DNA from 2 places in the Ideonella sp. FW305-24 genome. Region 2 is predicted to be linked to the other one. Evidence: riboswitches for the same ligand, from Rfam matches in the RefSeq annotation. Region 2 holds a riboswitch; the other holds the start of a gene.
The links. Region 2 has a riboswitch for cobalamin ahead of cobM (precorrin-4 C(11)-methyltransferase). Riboswitches for the same ligand answer to the same signal wherever they lie in the genome.

Region 1 (9,078 bases), on a different contig from region 2:
ATGCCGGCCTGCGCCGCGCCCAGCATCGCGCCGGCCATCATCGCGATCTCGAAGCCGCCGTATTCTGTCAGCACGTCGATCGGGTCGGTGAGCTGGCCGGTGCGTGCCGCAGCGCGCTCCAGCACCGCCAGCTTGCGCGCCAGGCCCGCGTCATCCAACCCGGTGCCGCGGCCTACCGCCTGCGCGAGCGGCACGCCGGCCAGCTTGTGCAGCAGCAGCGAAGCCGCGCTGGTGTTGGCAATGCCCATCTCGCCAAAGCCGACCACGCGGCAGCCGCGCGCCTTCAAGGACTCAGCATGGGCCTGGCCACGCGCCAGCGCCAGCTCGGCCTCGGCCCGGTCCATCGCGGGCTCGACCGCGCTGTTGCGCGTGCCCTGCGCGATCTTGGCATCCAACAGCGCCGGCTGGTCGCCGAAGTCATGCTTGACGCCCGCGTCCACCACCTGCACCGCCATGCCCAGCTCGCGTGCCAGCACGTTGACGGCCGCGCCGCCGGCCAGGAAGTTCAGCACCATCTGCCAGGTCACGTCCTGCGGGAAGGCGCTCACGCCCTCCTCGGCAATGCCGTGGTCGCCGGCGTAGACGACCAGATGCGGCTCGCTCAGCTTGGGCGACAAGCTCTGCTGGATGCGGCCGATCTGCAGCGCCAGCGTTTCGAGGCGACCCAGCGCGCCCAGCGGCTTGGTCTTGCCGTCGATCTTGGCGCGCAGCGCGGCGTCCAGCGAAGTGGGCACAGCGGCCAGGTTCAGGTTGAGGCTCATCGCAATGCTTTCAGTAAAGGGTTCAGAACTCAAGGCCGGGCTGGGCGCGAATGCCTTGCTTGAAGGCGTGTTTCACGACCTTCACTTCGCTGACGGTGTTCGCCAGCTCGATCAAGGCCTGCGGCGCACCGCGGCCGGTCACCACCACGTGCTGGTGGGTGGGCCGGGCGGCGATGTCGGCCAGCACCGTGGCGGTGTCCAGGTAGTCGTGCGAGAGCACGATGTTGAGCTCGTCCAGCAGCACCAGGCCGACTTCCGGGTCCCGCAACAAGCCGCGGGCGATCTCCCAGCCGGCCTCGGCACGCTCGACGTCGCGTGCCCGGTTCTGCGTCTCCCATGTGAAGCCTTCGCCTGTCACGTGGTAGGCCACCTCTTCCGGGAAGCGGCGATAGAAGCGCTCTTCGCCGGTGGGGATCGCGCCCTTGATGAACTGCACCACGCCCACCCGCATGCCGTGGCCCAGCGCACGCGCCACCATGCCAAAGCCGGAGCTGCTCTTGCCCTTGCCGGGGCCGGTCATGACCAGCAAGACGCCGGTGTCGGTGTCAGCCTTGGCAATGCGCTGGTCGACCGCGGCCTTGTGCTTTTGCATCCTGGCCTTGTGGCGGGCCTCGATGTCTTCCGGGGTTTCGTCTTGTGTCATGAGCGGGCCAGTGGTTCAGAGAGGGAGCCACCAGCGGTGGCCATCCAAGGTGTGGCAGCGCAGCGGCTGGTCGAAGGCGGCGGAGAGCGTGTCGGCCTGCATCACCTGCGCGACCGGGCCGGCCAGCGCCGGCTCGCCGCCGCCCGGCAGCAGCAGCACATGGGTGGCAACGCGCTCGGCCAGGCTGAGGTCGTGCACCGACATCAGCACTGCGCGGCCGCGCTGGCGCACTTCGTCCTGCAGCAAGGTCAGCATGCGCAGTTGCTGCGCCAGGTCCAGGTGGGCCAGGGGCTCGTCCAGCAGCGCCAGCGGTGGGTCTTGGGTGATCAAGGTGGCCAGCGCCACGCGCTGGCGCTCGCCGCCGGAAAGCGAACGCACGTCGCGCGACTCGAAACCGGCCAGGCCCACACGGGCCAGCGCGGCCCGCGCCAGCGCATGGTCCGCCTCGCCTTCCCAATGCCAGCGCGAGAGGTGCGGGTGGCGGCCTTGCAGCACCACGTCCAGCACCGGCGTGGCAAAAGCGTCGTGCAGCTGCTGCGGCATGAAACCGCGCCAGCAGGCCAGTTCGTCCAGCTTCCAGTTGGCCAAGGGCTTGCCGCCCATCTGCAGCAAACCGGCTGCAGGCAGCCTGGCACCGGCCAGCGTGTGCAGCAGCAGCGTCTTGCCCACGCCGTTGCGGCCGATCAGGCACCAGAACTCGCCAGGCCGAATGGCAAACGACAGCGCCGGCACCAGCGTGCGGCTGCCAACGCGAACGGAAAGCTCATGCGTGGCCAGCAGGCTGGTGTCCACGCTCAGGGGCAGTGGCCGCACCGTCACACCCGCCCTCCCCGCCGTGCCAGCAGCACGATGAAGGTCGGTGCGCCGATCAAGGAAGTGACCACGCCCACCGGCAGCTGCAGCGGCGCGGCCACGGTGCGCGCCAGCGTGTCGGCAGCCAGCAGGAAAGCGGCACCGGCCAAGGCGCTGGCTGGCAGCAGGAGGCGCTGGTCATTGCCAAACAGCAACCTCAATGCATGCGGCACGACCAGGCCGACAAAGCCGATGGTGCCCGCGGTGCAGACGGCCACCGCGGCGCCCAGCGAGGCTGCGAGGTAGACCATGGCCCGCACGCGGCGCACCGGCACGCCCAGCATCTGCGCCGGGCCGGGGCCGCGCAGCAGCAGGTTCAAGTCGCGCGCCCAGGGCAGCAGCGCGGCGCACATCAGCACCGGCAGCGCCAGCAGCCAGCCCGAAAGCTCGCTGCCGGACAGGTCGCCCATCATCCAGAACAGCATGCCGCGCAGCCGCTCGCCGGGCGCCAGGCTGAGGATCAGGCCCACGCCGGCCATCGCGATGGACGAGATCATCACGCCGGTCAACAGCAGGCGTGGCGTGTCGTCCTGGCTGCTGCTGGCGTCCAGCCGGCCCATGTCGTGCCGGCCAAGGAAGAACACTGCCGCGACCGCCAGCAGCGCGCCGACCAGCGCCCCGCCCTGCACCGCCCACAGCCCGCAGCCCAGCGCCAGCATGGCCAGCGCGCCCAGGGCTGCGGCGCCGGACAGGCCCAGCACATACGGGTCTGCCAGCGGGTTGCGCAGCAGCACCTGCATCAAGGCACCGGACATTGCCAGCAAAGCGCCGGTGCTCATCGCCGCCAATGCGCGTGGCAGGCGCAGCCTGTGCAGCACCTCGGCGGCAGGGCTGTCGTCGGGCCACAGCAGCAGGCGCGGCACCTGGTCGAAGCTCAGCAGGCTGCTGCCACTGGCCAGCGCCACGGCAAACACCAGCAGCAGCAGCGCGGCCAGCACCAGCGCTATGCGCCAGGCCCGGCCACGGCTCATCGGCCGCAGCGCGCGCGGTCCGTGCAACTCGGCAGGCGATGAAGTGGAAGGCGCAGAGGGCATGCAAACAAGCTGGTTGAAATGAGGAACTCAGAGCGACGCTTCGGCTTGGGCCAGCCAGCTCACGGGGCCTTGCAGCCGGAACTGCAGCGTCAGCAGCAGCCTGCCCGCCACCGGCTCGCCGGCCTGCAGCGCAGGCGCAAAGCGCCAGCGGCGCACGGCATCCCGCGCAGCCTGGTCCAGCAGCCGGGTGCCGGAGGTCTGCGCCCATCGCACTTCGCCCACCAGGCCGTCGGCCTGCACCTCGACCCACATCGCCACGCGGCCTTCCAGCCCGTCTTCCCGCGCCGCTTCCGGGTAGACCGGCAGCGGGTTGCCAGGCAGCGGCTGCGGTGCGCGGGTCAGGCGAGCTGCCGGATTGGCTGCACTGGCGGCGGATGCAGCAGCCACCAGGACTGGCACGGCGCTGGCGGCCGAGACCGCTGGCGCAGGCGCGGGTGTGGCGGTGCTGGCCAAGGCTTCTGAAATGGCGGCCGCCGGTGGCGCAGGCGGCATGCGGATGGGCACAACCGGTGGCAAGGGCCTGCTCCCAGGCTTCGCAGGCGCTGCCACCTTGGGCACGGCAGGTGACTGCGCGGCGACCTGGATCATGACCAGGGCCGGCGTGTCCACCTGCACCACCACCTCGCGCGACCGGCTGGCCATGGACCACCCCCACAGCACCAGCCCGTGCAGCACCAGCACCACCGCCACACCGCGCCATCGCGGCGCTGTGGGCACAGGCGGAGCGGTGGTGGCAAGCATGGCAGGCGGCAGGCGCAGCTCAGTGGCCGATCACAACGGTGGCGTCCAGCGCAAGGTCAGCTGGGCTTCGCGGCCGGGGCTGTTGTAGCCCTGGGCCGTCGTGTAGCGCTTGTCGGCCAGGTTGTTGACACGGCCCTCGACGCGCCATTGCGGCGTGATGGCCCAGCCGGCGAACAGGTCCACCAGGCCATACGCCCCCATGCGCGCGTCCGCGGATTCGACGTCGGCGTCATAGCGCTTGCCAACCCAGGTCAGGTCGCTGCCAACCTGGGCAGTGCCCAGTTGCTGCACCAGGTGCAGGCCACCGAAGACGCGGGCGCGGCGACGCAACTGGTCGTGGGTCTCTTCGTTCAGCGGGTCCTGCCAGGTGAAGTTCAGCTTGGTGCGCAGGTCACGGGTGAGCTGTCCACCAGCAGACAAGGCCAGGCCGCGGATGCGAGCCTTGGCAATGTTCTGCAAGTCGTAGTCGGGCGGACCTGACACGATCAGGTTGCTGATACGGTTTTCGAACAGCGTGGCTGTCAGGTCCGCACCGCCCAGCCGGGTGTCGGCACCCAGTTCGAAGCTCTTCGAATGTTCGGGTTTCAGGTCCGCTGCGCCGTAGTTGGGGTAATAGAGCTCGTTGAACGTGGGCGCGTGGAAGGCGGTGCCGTAAGAAGCGCGCACGCGGCTGGTGCCGTCCAGTGCATAGGCCCACCCAATCTGGCCGGTGCCGTGGTTACCGAACTGGCTGTTGCGGTCCTGGCGCAGGTCGATCTGCACCGAGTGCGCGCCGAAGCTGCCACGCCAACCCAGCATGCCGCTGCGGATGGTGCGCTCGGTCACGTTGTAAGGCGTGTCGCTGTCGACTTCCTGCTTCAGGAACTCCACGCCCGCGGTGGCGGTGCCACCTGCCAGCGCCACATGATTGAGCCAGCCAAACTGCTGCTGCGTGGTCTTGAAGGTGCCGGGAAAGGTGCTGTAGTCGTTCGACAGGTCGACCGAGCGGCCCACCACAACGCTGGACTGCCAACGCTCGCTCAGTTTGCCAGCCCACTGCAGGGCCATGGTCTGCGTCACCGTGGTGCTGTAGCTGTCCTGCCGGGTGTCGGCGTCTGGATCCGGACCATCGTCGTAATGGACCTTGCTGACGCTGCGCAGCAGCTTCAACGCAACCTGCTGGTCCGGCCCGAAGTGCTGGGTGATGCCGACATGGCCGCCGCGGTTCAGGTAGCCGTCCTTGTCCGGGTTGTAGCCGTAGGTGTTGTCGGCATTGGTGGCATTGATGCCATCGGTGCGCAGGAAATCGATGCCGGCAGACAGCTCGGTCTGTTCGCCGATGCGGCCGGCGTAGCCCGCCACGGCCTGCTGCAGGTTGTGGCTGCCGCCGGTCAACGAGACGGTGGCACCCGGAGAGCGCAACGCGCTCTTGGTGAAGACCTGGATCACGCCGCCAATGGCGTCAGCGCCGTAGAGGCTGGATGACGGTCCGGGCAGGACTTCCACACGCTCGATCAACGCCAGCGGAATGGACTCGAACGAAGCGGTGCCCAAGGTGGCCGATCCCAGGCGCACGCCGTCGACGATCAGGACCGTGTGGTCCGAACTGGCACCGCGCATGAAGATGCTGCTGGCCTGGCCCAGGCCGCCGTTGTGCGTGATCTCCACACCCCCCATCGTGCGCAGCAGGTCGGTCAACGAACCGGCACCGGCCTGGCGGATGTCTTCGGCGGTGATGACCGTGACCGGGCGCACCGAGTCGCGGGTGACGACCTGGCTGCGGGCTGCCGTCACGACGTAGTCGCTGGCCTCACTGGCCGGCGCGGTTTGCGCGGCAACATGCAGCGGTGCCTGCAGAAGCAGCGCGAGCGCGGCCGGAACACGCAACGCGGCGCGCAACGAGGAATGGGAAAGGCGCAAGGCAGTGCGCAGGCTCATGGGAACAACTTCCGGAAGTCGCTTTGGCATGCGCGGCGCGGCGCAAGGCAGGCCAAAGGCAACAGCACGGCCACCTGCTTCCCCGCGGGTGGCCGCTACATGGCGCGAGAACATGCTCGCGCCCCCTGTTGGCCGGTATCCGGGCTGGTGGCACCACCCGTGCGGCCTTCCCGAAGGTCTTCACCTTCAGTGGCCAGGAGCACGGGCTGAAACGCTGGCGCGGGTTGCGCGAGGCTTCGTCCACTTACCGTTGCGGGGGCAGCACAGGTTGAGCATCGCCTCGTGGAGGCTGGCCTTCCTGTTTCCCGTTTACCCCGGGCCGCAACGAAGCGCAGCCCAGGCACCAAACAGGTGTCAGTTTACACCGGGGTTACGCGGCGCCCTGCGGGCGCGGGTACAGGCCGTGCACCTGCGCGAAGACGCGGGTCAGCCCCAGCAGCGCGTCAATGCCGGGCGTCGGCTCGCCCACGCGCTGGGCGATCTCGCGCACCGCGCCGACGATGCCGTCGAGCTCGATCGTGCGGCCGGCTTCCGCGTCCTGCAGCATCGAGGTCTTGAAGGCGCCCAGGCTGGCGGTGATGCGATGGCGGTCAGCCGGGGTCTGCTCGATCCTGCAGCCGATGCGCGCGCCGACCCGCGCCGCCTCTTCCATCATGCTGGCGCAGAAGGTGCGCAGCAACGGGTCGCCGATGATCAGATCCACCGTCGCGCCGGTAATGGCCGAAACCGGGTTGGTGGTCAGGTTGCCCCACAGCTTGTACCAGAGCTCGCGCCGCAGTTCGGGGCTCTCGACCACCTCCAGCCCGCCGCTGCGCAGCAGCTCGGCGACCTGCTGCACACGCGGCGTGACCGGGCCGGCCGCCGGCTCGCCAATGATCAGCTTCTGCCCCATCTGGTGCGCCACCAGGCCGGGCTCCGGGCACGAGGTGCTGGCGTGCACCACGCAGCCAATGATGCGCGAGACGGGCAAGGCCTGGGCGATGCGGCCACCGGGGTCCACGCTGCCGAGCGGCGCTGCGCCCAGCTCGGGCACGCCGGCCGAGAACCACCAGGGAATGCCATTCATCGCCGGCAGCAGCACGGTCTGCGGCCCCAGCAGCGGGCCGATGGCGGGCGCAGCAGCGGCCATCGCCTGGCCCTTGACGGCAATGATCACCAGGTCCTGCTCACCCAGTTCGGCAGGTGTCGCGCTGGCGCGCGCCGGCGCCTGGGTCAGCGAGCCGTCGGGGTTGCGCAGGCGAAAACCGTGCTGCTGCAGCGCCGCCAGCGTGTCGCCCCGGGCCACGACGCTGAGTTGCGCCACGCCGGCCGCCGCCAGTCGTGCGCCAATGAAACCGCCAATGGCACCAGCGCCGAAGATGCAAACCCGCATGGGAAAAGTCCTCTGGGTGAGGTTCATGAAAGGAACAAGACGATAGCGCGACCGGAGGCAACGCCGAACAAGTCCTTCTAGACTTGGCCATCAAACCAAACAAGGAGCCGTCCCATGTCAGCACCCGGCGCGATGCGCTTTGGCTACACCATCCTGTACGTCAGCAAGGTCGAGGCCTCGCTGGACTTCTTCGAGCGCGCGTTTGGCATCGGCCGCCGCTTTCTGCACGAATCCGGCGGCTACGGCGAGCTTGAAACCGGGGCGACAACGCTGGCGTTTGCCGAGCACAGCATTGGCGAGGGCCACCTGCCCGGCGGCCATGTGCGGGCCGACCAGTCCGAACAGCCGCTGGGCATGGAGGTGGCGCTGGTCTGCGACGACGTGGCCGAGGCCCACCAGCGCGCACTGGCCGCCGGTGGCAAGGAACTGGCCGCACCGCAAGCCATGCCCTGGGGCCAGACAGTCTCCTGGCTGCGCTGCCCGGACGGCTTGCTGGTGGAGTTGTGCACGCCAATGTGAGGTGGCACTACTGTCTTTCAGTTCAGCAAGGCGCGCAGCCCGGCGACCAGCCGGTCGAGTTCGGCACGTGATGTGTAGATGGCCGGCGTGACCCGCACCACGTCGCCCCGCGCAGGGCCATTGCGCCAGACGGTGAACACGCCATGCTGCTCGCGCAGCGCGGCAACGATGGCCTGGTTCTCCGCGGCGCTGCCACGCCCGCTGAAGCGCAACGAGGTGATGCCGGCGGCCATGCCGGGCTCGTCCGGCGTCAGGATCTCCAGGCCCGGCAGCCCGCGCACCTGCTGCACCCAATGGTCTCGCAGGCTGCGCAGCCTGGCCTGCTTGGCGCTGGCGCCAATGCGCTGATGCAACTGAAGCGCCGCGGGAATGCTGAGCCAGGCGGCGAAGTTCGGTGAACCGGTGTGGATGCGCGAGCGCACGTCGTCGGCCGGATGGTCGCGGTCGCCGAAATACGGGTCGATGGCGGCTAGGCTGCCTTTGCGGATGTACAGGCAACCGCAGCCCAGTGGCGCGCCCACCCATTTGTGCAGGTTGAAGGCGGCATACGGCGCGCCCAGGTCGGCCACGTCGAAATCCAACTGGCCCCAGGAGTGGGCCGCATCGACGATGGCTTCGGCGCCGGCCGCCCGGGCCATCTCGCTGAGTTCCCGCACCGGCATCACCAGGCCGGTGCTGTGGCTCAGGTGGGTCAGCAGCAGCAAGCGGGTGCGTGGGTGCTGGCGCAAGGCGTCTGCATAAATGGCCAGCACGTTTTCGCGGCTGGCCGGCTCCGGAATTTCCAGCCTGACCGGCAGCACGCCGCGCCGCTCGCGCAGCCATGCCATCGCGTTGCGCATCGCCGGGTAGTCCAGGTCGGCATACAAGACGGTGTCGCCCGGCTGCAGCTGGTTGTAGCCACTGATCAGGGCCAGCATGGATTCGGTGGCGCCGCGTGTCAGCGCAATTTCCTCCGGCTCGCAGCCCAGCGCCGCGGCCACGCGCTGGCGAATGGCGGCCATCGCGCTCGGCCAGCCTTCGCGGATCATCAGCGTGTTCTCGAAGTTGACGCGCTCGGTCCAGTGCATGAACGCTTGCCGCACCGGCTCGGCCATCACGCCCCAGAAGCCGTTTTCCAGGTTGGCTGTCGCATGGGAAGTCCGGTAAAGGGCAGCCACAGCGGACCAGAACGCCCCATCATGTTCAGGCGCCTGGGCCGAAACCGCCGGCAGGCCGGCAAGGGCAGCGTCGAAAAACGGG
Region 2 (9,078 bases):
GCACCGGCGGCAACCTGGCGCTGCGCATCGACGCGCAGCACTTCGCCGTCACGCCTTCGGCCACCGACTACCACGCGATGGCTGCGGCCGACGTGGCGGTGCTGCGGCTGGCCGACCTGGCGCAGCTCGAAGGCGCGCGCGCGCCATCGGTCGAAACAGGGCTGCATGCGCGTGTGCTGCGCGCCCGGCCCGACGTGGGCTGCAGCATCCACACGCACCAGCCGGTCGCCAGCGCCTGCGCGCTGCTGGGCCAGGCGCTGGCCGTGCCGCCCGCGCTGCGCGGCTCGCTGGGCCAGCGCGTGCCGGTGGTCGGCTATGCGCCTTCGGGTACCGGCTGGCTCGCGGCCAAGCTGGGCCGCGCGCTGCGGCCCGACGTGCACGCCTACCTGATGCGCAACCACGGCATCCTGTGCTGCGGCGCCGGCATCGACCAGGCGATGCGCGCGGTCGTGGACCTGGAGACGCTGGCGCATGCCGAACTGGCGCGGCGCATTGCCGAACGCGCCGCTGCCAACCTTGCCTTGCAACCTGCGCTGACACGGGTGCTGAACGCGCTGGCCGCGCAACCGATGATCGATCCGATGCCATGAACGCGTTGACCTCCGACCCCATTGCCTTTCCCGTCGCTGCAGTGGCACCTCGCCCTGCGATCTCCGCCTGGCCCGAGGTCGGCACGCTTTACCGCCGCTTCGCCGAACTGGTGAAACAGCCGATGCGGCCGATCCGCCCGGCCGAGATGGCCCGCGTGATGCGCTACTTCGATGAGCGCTGCCAGAGCTCCAGGCGCCTGGCCGAGCGGGCGCAGGCGGTGATCCCGGGCGGCGTGCAGCACAACCTGGCCTTCAACCACCCGTTCCCGCTCGCCGTCGCCCAGGCCGAAGGCGCGCACCTGACCGATGTGGACGGCAACCGCTACATCGACTTCCTGCAGGCCGGCGGCCCCACGCTGCTGGGCAGCAAGCACCCGGCGGTGCGGCAGAAGGTCAACGAGGTGCTGGACGCCTGCGGCCCGGTCACCGGCCTGCTGCATGAATACGAGGTCAAGCTGGCCGAGCTGGTCTGCAGCGTGATGCCGGGCGTGGACATGCTGCGGCTGCTGGGCTCGGGCACCGAGGCGGTGATGGGCGCGGTGCGGCTGGCGCGGGCCTACACGCGCAAGAAATGGATCGTCAAGATCGGCGGCGCGTACCACGGCTGGAGCGACCAACTGGTCTACGGCATGCGCCTGCCTGGCACCGGCCGCATGGAGGCCGTCGGCATTCCGCATGGCGTGACCGGCCACACGCAGGAGTGCCACCCGAACGACCTGGACGCGCTGCGTCGCAAGCTGCAGCTCAATCGCCTGCGCGGCGGCACTGCCGCGGTGCTGTTGGAGCCGCTGGGCCCGGAGAGCGGCACGCGCCCGGTGCACCCCGGCTACAACGCCGAGGTCCGCAAGCTCTGCGACGAGTTCGGCGCGCTGCTGATCTTCGACGAGGTCGTCACCGGCTTTCGCCTCGGCATGGGCGGCGCGCAGGCCTATTTCGGCGTCACGCCGGACCTGACGGTGCTGGGCAAATGCCTCACCGGCGGCTACCCGATGGCCGGCGCCATCGGCGGCCGCAAGGACGTGATGATGCTGCTGGTTGGCGGCATCGGCACCACCGCGCGGCGGGCGTTTGTCGGCGGCACGCTGTCGGCCAATCCACTCTCGTGCGTGGCTGGGTACTGCGCGCTGAAGGAGGCGCAGCGCTGCGACGCGGCGGGCGTGGCCGGCCGTGCCGGCGACCGGCTGCGCAAGGGGCTGGACGAGATCATCCAGCGCCGCGCGCTGCCCTACGTGGCCTACAACATGGGCTCCATCGTGCACCTGCAGACCTCGGGTGTGCTGTTGATGGACACCGGCAACCTCTACAAGCTCTGGCGCGCCAAGGACGAGGCCAAGGCCCGCAAGCACATGATGGAGGAGATGGGCGCGGCCTACACCGCGCACGGCCTGGTCACGCTGGCTGGCAGCCGCATCTACACCAGCCTGGCCGACACCGACGAGGTCATCGATGACGCCCTCAACCGCTTCGACGATGTCTTCGGCTGCGTCTGACCTGGACGCTGCATGGTGGCCGCTGTTCGTGCGGCTGCAGGCGCGCGGCGTGATGGGCCAGGTCGGCGAAAGCGCCGCCAGCCTGTCGCTGCGCCTGCCGGGGGAAGAAGCCATGTGGTGGAACAGCGCAGGCACCCACATGCCGCGCAGTGTGGCATGGCAAGGCGTCAACGCGCCGGCCGTCTGGCCAGGCGATGCCCGCACGCACGCGGCGATCTACCGGCTGCGGCCGGACGTGGGCGCCATCGCCATCGGCGGCGGCCCGTTCGGGCTGTGCCTGCCGGACTTTGGCGGCACCATGCCCACCGTCTTCGACGAACAGGCGCGGCACCTCGGCCGCATGGGTCCGGCCGTGGACGACCCGGCCGAGCTGGGCCGGTCCCTGGCGGCCGGCGGCAACGCGCTGCTGCTGCAAGGCCGCGTCGTCTGCCTGGGCGCCACCGCGACACGGCTGGCGCTGAATGCCGAGCTGTTCGAAAAATGCGCCAAGGCCTTTGTGCTGGCTGCCGCCACCGGCGACAAGGTCAGGCCCTTGCCGTGGCTGGTGCGCACCATTGCCAACGGCCGGCTGATGAAGGACGAGCAGCGGGCCATGGCACGCTTTGCGCAAGGCCTGTTGCCCGAAGAGGCAAAAGGCTATTGATCCACTAGGGTAACGGCGGAGGAGTGAGCATGAGCCGGAACGAAGGTGAGGCCTGGTCCACGGCGCAGGTCGCGGCGGCACTGGCGGTGGGCGCCATCGCGGTGCTGATCATCGGCACCCAGCCCATCGTGCTGGGCGCGCTGCTGGAGGCCAAGGCGCTGACGCTGGAAGGCGTGGGCCTGGTGGCGATGGGCGAGATCGTCGCAGTCGGCCTGGGCGTGGTGCTGGGCGACGCGCTGCTGCCGGGTGCGCAGTTGCGGCGCATCACCATCATTGCGGCGCTGCTCACAGTGGCCCTGGACCTGCTGACGCTGCGCGCCGTGGGCGACAGCGCGCTGATCGCCGTGCGCGCCGCGGCGGGTCTCGCCGAAGGCGTGCTGGTCTGGGGCACGACCGGCGTGATCGTGCGCTGCGCCCAGCCGGCGCGCATCGGCGGCGTGTTTTTCGTGGTGCAGACGCTGGCGCAGGCCGCGCTCGGGCTGGTGCTGGCCAAGGCGGTGGTGCCGCCGTGGGGCTGGCAAGGTGCGTTTGTCGCGCTGGCACTGCTGTCGGCGCTGGTGTGCGTGCTGGCCTGGCTGCAGCCGGCCAAGCTTGCGCCGCTGGCCCCGGCGGCTGCCTCGGGCTTTCGCTGGTCACTGGCCACTGCGCTGCCGCTGGCGGTGGTCTTCCTGCAGTTGGCCACGCTGGGCGCGTTCTGGGCCTATCTGGACCCGCTGGCGCAGGCCGCAGGATTCGATGCCGAAGCCGCGCAGACCTTGATTGCCGGCGTGCTGGTGATGCAGGTGATGGGCGGCAGCGTGGGCTCGCTGGCAGTGCGCCGCTGGCCGGTGTTGCCGCTGCTGGCGCTGGCCTCGGCGCTGCTGGCCGCCGCCACGCTCACGGTGCACAGCCTGCCACCGGGCCGGCCGCAGGCCTTTGCGCTGGCCTGCGCGGTGTTTGGCTTCGTCTGGCTGTTCATGCTGCCCTTCCACATCGGCCTGGCCTTCCGGGCCGATGCCAGTGGACGCCTGGCCGGCCTGGTGCCCGCGGCGCAGTTGCTGGGCAGTGCGTTTGGCCCGCTGGTGGCGTCCTTCACGGTGCAGGGCGAAGATGCCAGCCCGGTGCCGCTGGCCAGCGCCGGCTTTGCCGTGCTGGCCGCGCTGCTGTTGCTCGGCACCCGGCGCGCAGTGGCCGTGGCGCCGGCCTAGCCGTTACACTGCCACCAGCTTCAGGTGTCTTGCCAGGCCTTCGGGTTGGGCAGGATGAAACGGGAAGCCGGTGCGCAAGAACCCCCAGGGGTCTTCCAATTCCGGCGCTGCCCCCGCAACGGTAAGCGAGTTTCTGGCAGCCGATCGGCGACGGGCCTGGCCCGTCGTTTGACCACTGCGCCCGACAATCAAGGGTGTGGGAAGGGGATCGGCGGCCAGCCGGCGTGCACCTGCATGCCCGGCGGCTCGCGAGCCCGGAGACCGGCCTGTCGCATGTGAGCAGGCCGTTGCGGTGGGCGATGGGGTGCATGCGCCACCACGTCCGGGCAACCGGGCCCTCCAGCGCGTCCATCCCCGTTTTTCGTCTTCGTTGCGTCCTGCGCTTTGCAGCGCCATGCCCGGTGGGGGCGACGGAGGAAGACGAGATGCAACTGGCACCCGAAGCGCCGGCACCCGAGAGGCCTGTGGCCGCCGCACGCCCGGGCACGGTCTGGTTCGTTGGCGCCGGCCCGGGCGACCCGGACCTGATCACGGTCAAGGGCCGCGGCCTCATAGCACGCGCTGGCGCCATCCTGTTCGCCGGCTCGCTGGTCAACGAAGCCGCCACGCGCTGGGCGCCGGCCGGCTGCGAGATCGCCGACTCCAAGGACATGACGCTGGGCCAGATGGTGGCCTGGCTGACCGAGCGCGCCGGCCGCCACGCCACCGTGCTGCGCCTGCAGACCGGCGACCCGGCGCTGTACGGCACCTTGATCGAGGTGGTGCAGCCGCTGGACGCCGCCGGCATCCCGATCGGCGTGGTGCCGGGCGTCTCGTCGGCCATGGCCTCGGCCGCCGCGGCGGTCGAGAGCTTCACGCTGCCCGAGGTCACGCAGACGACGATCTTCACGCGCGTGGAGGGCCGCACGCCCATGCCGGCCGGCGAATCGCTGGCCGAGCTGGCGGCGCACCGCTGCACGCTGTGCATCTTCCTGTCCATCACCTTGCTGCACAAGGTCGAGGCAGGCCTGCGCGAAGCCGGCTGGCCGGAAGACGCACCGGTGCTGGTGGTGCACAAGGCCAGCTGGCCGGGCGAAGAGCGCATCGTGCGCGGCACGGTGGCCACGATCAAGCAGCTCTGCCGCGAGGCCGGCATCGTCAGCCAGGCCATGGTCATCGCCAGCCCCACGCTGGGCGCGCGCGGCTGGGCCGAGCTCACCAAATCCAAGCTGTACGACGCCACGTTCACGCACCGCTTCCGGCGCGCGAGCGAAGCCACGAAGGAAACCTCATGAACGACATCGTGCCCATCGCACTGCAAACCGCCGCGCACACCCACGCCGCACTGACCGATACGGTCCTGATCATCGGGCATGGGTCAAGAGAACGCAGCGGCAACGACGAGATCGAGCTGTTCGCCGCGCAGTGGCGAGCCAGGCACCCCGAATGGCGCATCGAGGTCTGCTTCATCGAATTCGCCGAGGTGATGCTGGAAGCCGGCCTGCGCCGCGCCGCAGTCGGCAGCCGGCGCGTGCTGGTGCTGCCGCTGATCCTCAACGCGGCCGGCCACGCGAAGATGGAAATCCCCGAGCACATCGCCGAGGCGCGGGCCGAAAACCCGGGCTTGCAGTTCCTCTACGCGCCGCACCTGGGTGCCGGCGAACAAATCCTGAAAATCCTCCGCCGCCAGCTGCGCAGCGCGATGAACACGCTGGACATGCCGGACCCGACCGGCACCGGCGTGATCGTGCTGGGCCGAGGTTCGTCGGACCGCGGCGCCAATGGCGAGCTGGCCAAGATGGTGCGCTGGCTGATGGAAGAGACCGACCACGAGCTGGTGGACCTGGCCTTCACCGGCATCACCTGGCCGCGGCTGGAAAAGGTCGTGCAGCGCCAGGTGCTGCTGGGCATGCGCCAGATCGTCGTGCTGCCGTATTACCTGTTCACCGGCACGCTGGTGCAGCGCATCGGCCGGCAGATCGATCACCTGCGCCTGCAGTACCCGCAAGTGCGCTTTGCCAGCGGCCACTACTTCGGTTTCGAGCCCGAAATCTTCGGGCTGATGGACCAGCGCGTGCACGACCTGCTGGACGGCGCGCCCGAGGCGCTGATGCCTTGCGACGGCTGCAAGTTCCGCCTGTTCGCCGAGGAGCACGGCCAGGGCCACCATCACCACGACGACGGCCACGTGCCGGCGCAGGCGCATGACCATGCACTTGAGCACGGGCATGAACACCCGCACGGGCATGCGCATGACCACGCCCACGCGCACGACCACGCGGGCCACAGCCATGCCTGAGATCCCGAACGGCAACGTCGTCACCGAGCAGCTGACGGCGGCCGGCCGCGCGATCGAGCACGACTCGTTTGCGGTGATCGACGCCGAGGTCGGACCGCAGGCCTTCTACACCTCCGCCCAGTGGTCCATCGTGCGCCGCATGATCCACGCCAACGCCGACTTCGACTTCAACGGCCTGACCGACTTCCACCCCGACGCGGTGGCCGCCGGCCTGCGCGCGGTGCTGGCCGGTGGCGCGCCGATGGTGGCGGACGTGGAGATGATCTGCGTGGGCCTCTCGCGCCCGCGGCTGGCCCACTTCGGCATGGCCACGCACCAGTTCATCAGCGACGCGGACGTGATCGCCCAGGCCACCGCCGAGGGCACGACGCGCGCCGTGCAGGCGATGCGCAAGGCCCATCGCCATGGCCTGCTGGACGGCGCCATCGTCGGCATCGGCAATGCGCCCACGGCCTTGATCGAGCTGGTGCGGCTGATTCGCGAAGAGGGCGCGAAGCCGGCGCTGGTCGTCGGCATGCCGGTGGGCTTTGTCTCGGCGGCCGAGTCCAAGGACCTGATGGCCACGGTGAACGAGGTGCCGTGGATCGTGATCCGCGGTCGCAAGGGCGGCTCGACGCTGGTCGTGGCCGCCATTCATGCGCTGCTCGGTCTCGCCGAAGCGCAGGAGCGAAGCTCGTCATGATGGAAAAGACCGCCAAGCGCGGCACCCGCACGGGCTTCACCACCGGCGCCTGCTCGGCGGCGGCGGCGCGCGCGGCGGTGCTGGGCCTGGTCGACGGCGAGGTGCCGGCCGAGGTCGATTGCGACCTGCCCAACGGCCAGCGCGTGCGCTTCGCGGTCACCGAACCACGCTGCGAAGGCCAGGGCTGGGCGCGCTGCGCGCACGCGGTCGTCATCAAGGACGCCGGCGACGACCCGGACTGCACCGACAAGGCCTGGCTCACCGCCGACGTGGCACTGCGCCCCGAGCTGCCTGGCCAGGTGCTGCTGTTGGGCGGCTTTGGCGTTGGCACTGTCACGCTGCCGGGCCTGGGCCTGGCGGTCGGCGGCCCGGCGATCAACCCGGTGCCGCGGCAGAACATCGAGGCCAATGTGCGCACTGCCGCAGGCGCCTTGCTGGACGAATGCGGCCTGGCGGTGACCATCTCGGTGCCGCAAGGCCTGGACATGGCCAGGAAGACGCTGAACGCGCGGCTGGGCATCCTGGGCGGCATCTCCATCCTCGGCACCACCGGCATCGTGCGGCCGTATTCGACGGCGGCCTACCGGGCCAGCGTGGTGCAGGGCGTGGAAGTGGCGGCCACGACAGGCGCCGGCATGGTGGTGCTGACCACCGGCGGCCGGACCGAGAAGTTCGCCATTGCCGAGCGCCCCGGCCTGCCTGAGGCCTGCTTCGTGCAGATGGGCGACTTCCTGCGCTACGCGCTGGACACCTCGGTCAAGGTCGGGCTGAAGCACATCGTGATCGGCGGCATGGTCGGCAAGCTGACCAAGATCGCGCAGGGCGAAACGATTACCCATGCCAACCGCGCCGAGGTCGACACCGGCCTGCTGGCCGAGTTGGCCGCGCGCATCGGCGCGCCGCCGGACGAATGCGCGGCGATTGCCGCGGCCGAGACGGCACGCTTTGCGTCCGAGCGCATGACAGCGCTGGGTCTGCTCGAACCCTTCCACCAGGCGCTGGCCGAGAAGGTCGTCGAAACCGTGATCGGCCGCTACCCGGGCCGCTTCCAGCTCGATGTGCTGGTCTGCGACTTCGACGGCGTGAAGATCGCCGAGGCCTCCTCTGGCCCGCTCACCGACGACCCGACGCTGCCTGTCTTTGAACCCGAACACGACCCCGCTGGGGAGGACGATTGACCATGCAGATGGAACACCTGCCGCCGCCACGCTGCCGCATCGTCGGCGTGCTGGACGATGGCGCCGCCAGCCTGGCGCCGCCGGCGCTGCAGGCGCTGGCCGAGGCCGACCTGGTGATTGGCGCGCGTCGCACGCTGGCGCTGCTGGAAGCCCGCATCTCGCCCGAGGCCGAGCGGCGCGAGCTGGCGGGCCTGGGCGCCGTGGTCGAGCAGATCCGCGAAGCGCAGGCGCGCGGCCAGCGCTGCGTGCTGCTGGCCACCGGCGATCCGCTGTGCCACGGCATTGCCGGCTACCTGGCGATGAAGCTGTGCCTGGACGCCATCGAGGTGCTGCCCAATGTCTCCACCATCCAGCTGGCCTGCGCCCGCGTCGGCCTGGTCTGGCAGGACCTGAAGATCGTCAGCATCCACTCGAAGGATGCCGGCGAGTGGCAGGTTGGCGCGGATCCGACGCACGGCCTGTACGCGCTGGCCCAGGCGCTGCGCCGCCACGAGCGCCTGGCGCTGCTGACCAGCCCGGCCAACAGCCCGGACCGTGTCGCCCGCCTGCTGCTGGCCGAAGGCCTGGGCGAGGACTTCCAGCTCGCGGTGGCCGAGCGCCTGCTGTTGCCGGACGAGAAGATCCACAGCGGCCTGAGCGCTGCGCAAGCCGCCGAGATGCGCTTCGCTGAGCCGAACGTGATGCTGCTGTGGCGCCACCAGGCCCGGCCGCGGCCGGTCAGCTTCGGCCTGCCAGACTCGGCCTATGAACAGCGGCAACCCGACAAAGGCCTGATCACCAAGCAGGAGGTGCGGGCGGTGTCGCTGGCGCGGCTGCAGCTGCGCGCGGACAGCATCGTCTGGGACATTGGCGCGGGCTCTGGCTCGGTGGGCATCGAGGCCGCGCGGCTGTGCCCGGAAGGCCATGTCTGGGCCATCGAGAAAAACGAGGCCGACGTGGCGATTGCCGGGCGCAACCGCGCCAGCTTCGGCGTGGCCAACCACACGCTGGTGCATGGCAAGGCGCCCGAACAGCTGGACGGCTGGGCCGA

Region 1: another riboswitch for cobalamin. It lies ahead of AC3WR5_RS14365 (TonB-dependent receptor domain-containing protein); the one in region 2 lies ahead of cobM (precorrin-4 C(11)-methyltransferase).

What each region holds. Positions count from the first base shown of each region.
Region 1 covers NZ_JBYTAI010000004.1:531,728-540,805, reverse strand. The annotation lists gene cobT (nicotinate-nucleotide--dimethylbenzimidazole phosphoribosyltransferase) at 1-761, opposite strand, end outside; gene cobO (cob(I)yrinic acid a,c-diamide adenosyltransferase) at 784-1,404, opposite strand; gene AC3WR5_RS14380 (ABC transporter ATP-binding protein) at 1,420-2,196, opposite strand; gene AC3WR5_RS14375 (FecCD family ABC transporter permease) at 2,220-3,290, opposite strand; gene AC3WR5_RS14370 (energy transducer TonB) at 3,318-4,031, opposite strand; gene AC3WR5_RS14365 (TonB-dependent receptor domain-containing protein) at 4,062-5,948, opposite strand; cobalamin riboswitch at 6,062-6,311, opposite strand; gene AC3WR5_RS14360 (2-dehydropantoate 2-reductase) at 6,319-7,320, opposite strand; gene AC3WR5_RS14355 (VOC family protein) at 7,453-7,839, shown strand; gene AC3WR5_RS14350 (aminotransferase class V-fold PLP-dependent enzyme) at 7,857-9,078, opposite strand, start outside.
Region 2 covers NZ_JBYTAI010000008.1:173,771-182,848, forward strand. The annotation lists gene AC3WR5_RS21560 (class II aldolase/adducin family protein) at 1-590, shown strand, start outside; gene AC3WR5_RS21565 (aspartate aminotransferase family protein) at 587-2,080, shown strand; gene AC3WR5_RS21570 (hypothetical protein) at 2,061-2,723, shown strand; gene AC3WR5_RS21575 (MFS transporter) at 2,753-3,910, shown strand; cobalamin riboswitch at 3,916-4,194, shown strand; gene cobM (precorrin-4 C(11)-methyltransferase) at 4,336-5,184, shown strand; gene AC3WR5_RS21585 (sirohydrochlorin chelatase) at 5,181-6,188, shown strand; gene AC3WR5_RS21590 (precorrin-8X methylmutase) at 6,181-6,870, shown strand; gene AC3WR5_RS21595 (cobalt-precorrin-5B (C(1))-methyltransferase) at 6,867-8,048, shown strand; gene cbiE (precorrin-6y C5,15-methyltransferase (decarboxylating) subunit CbiE) at 8,057-9,078, shown strand, end outside.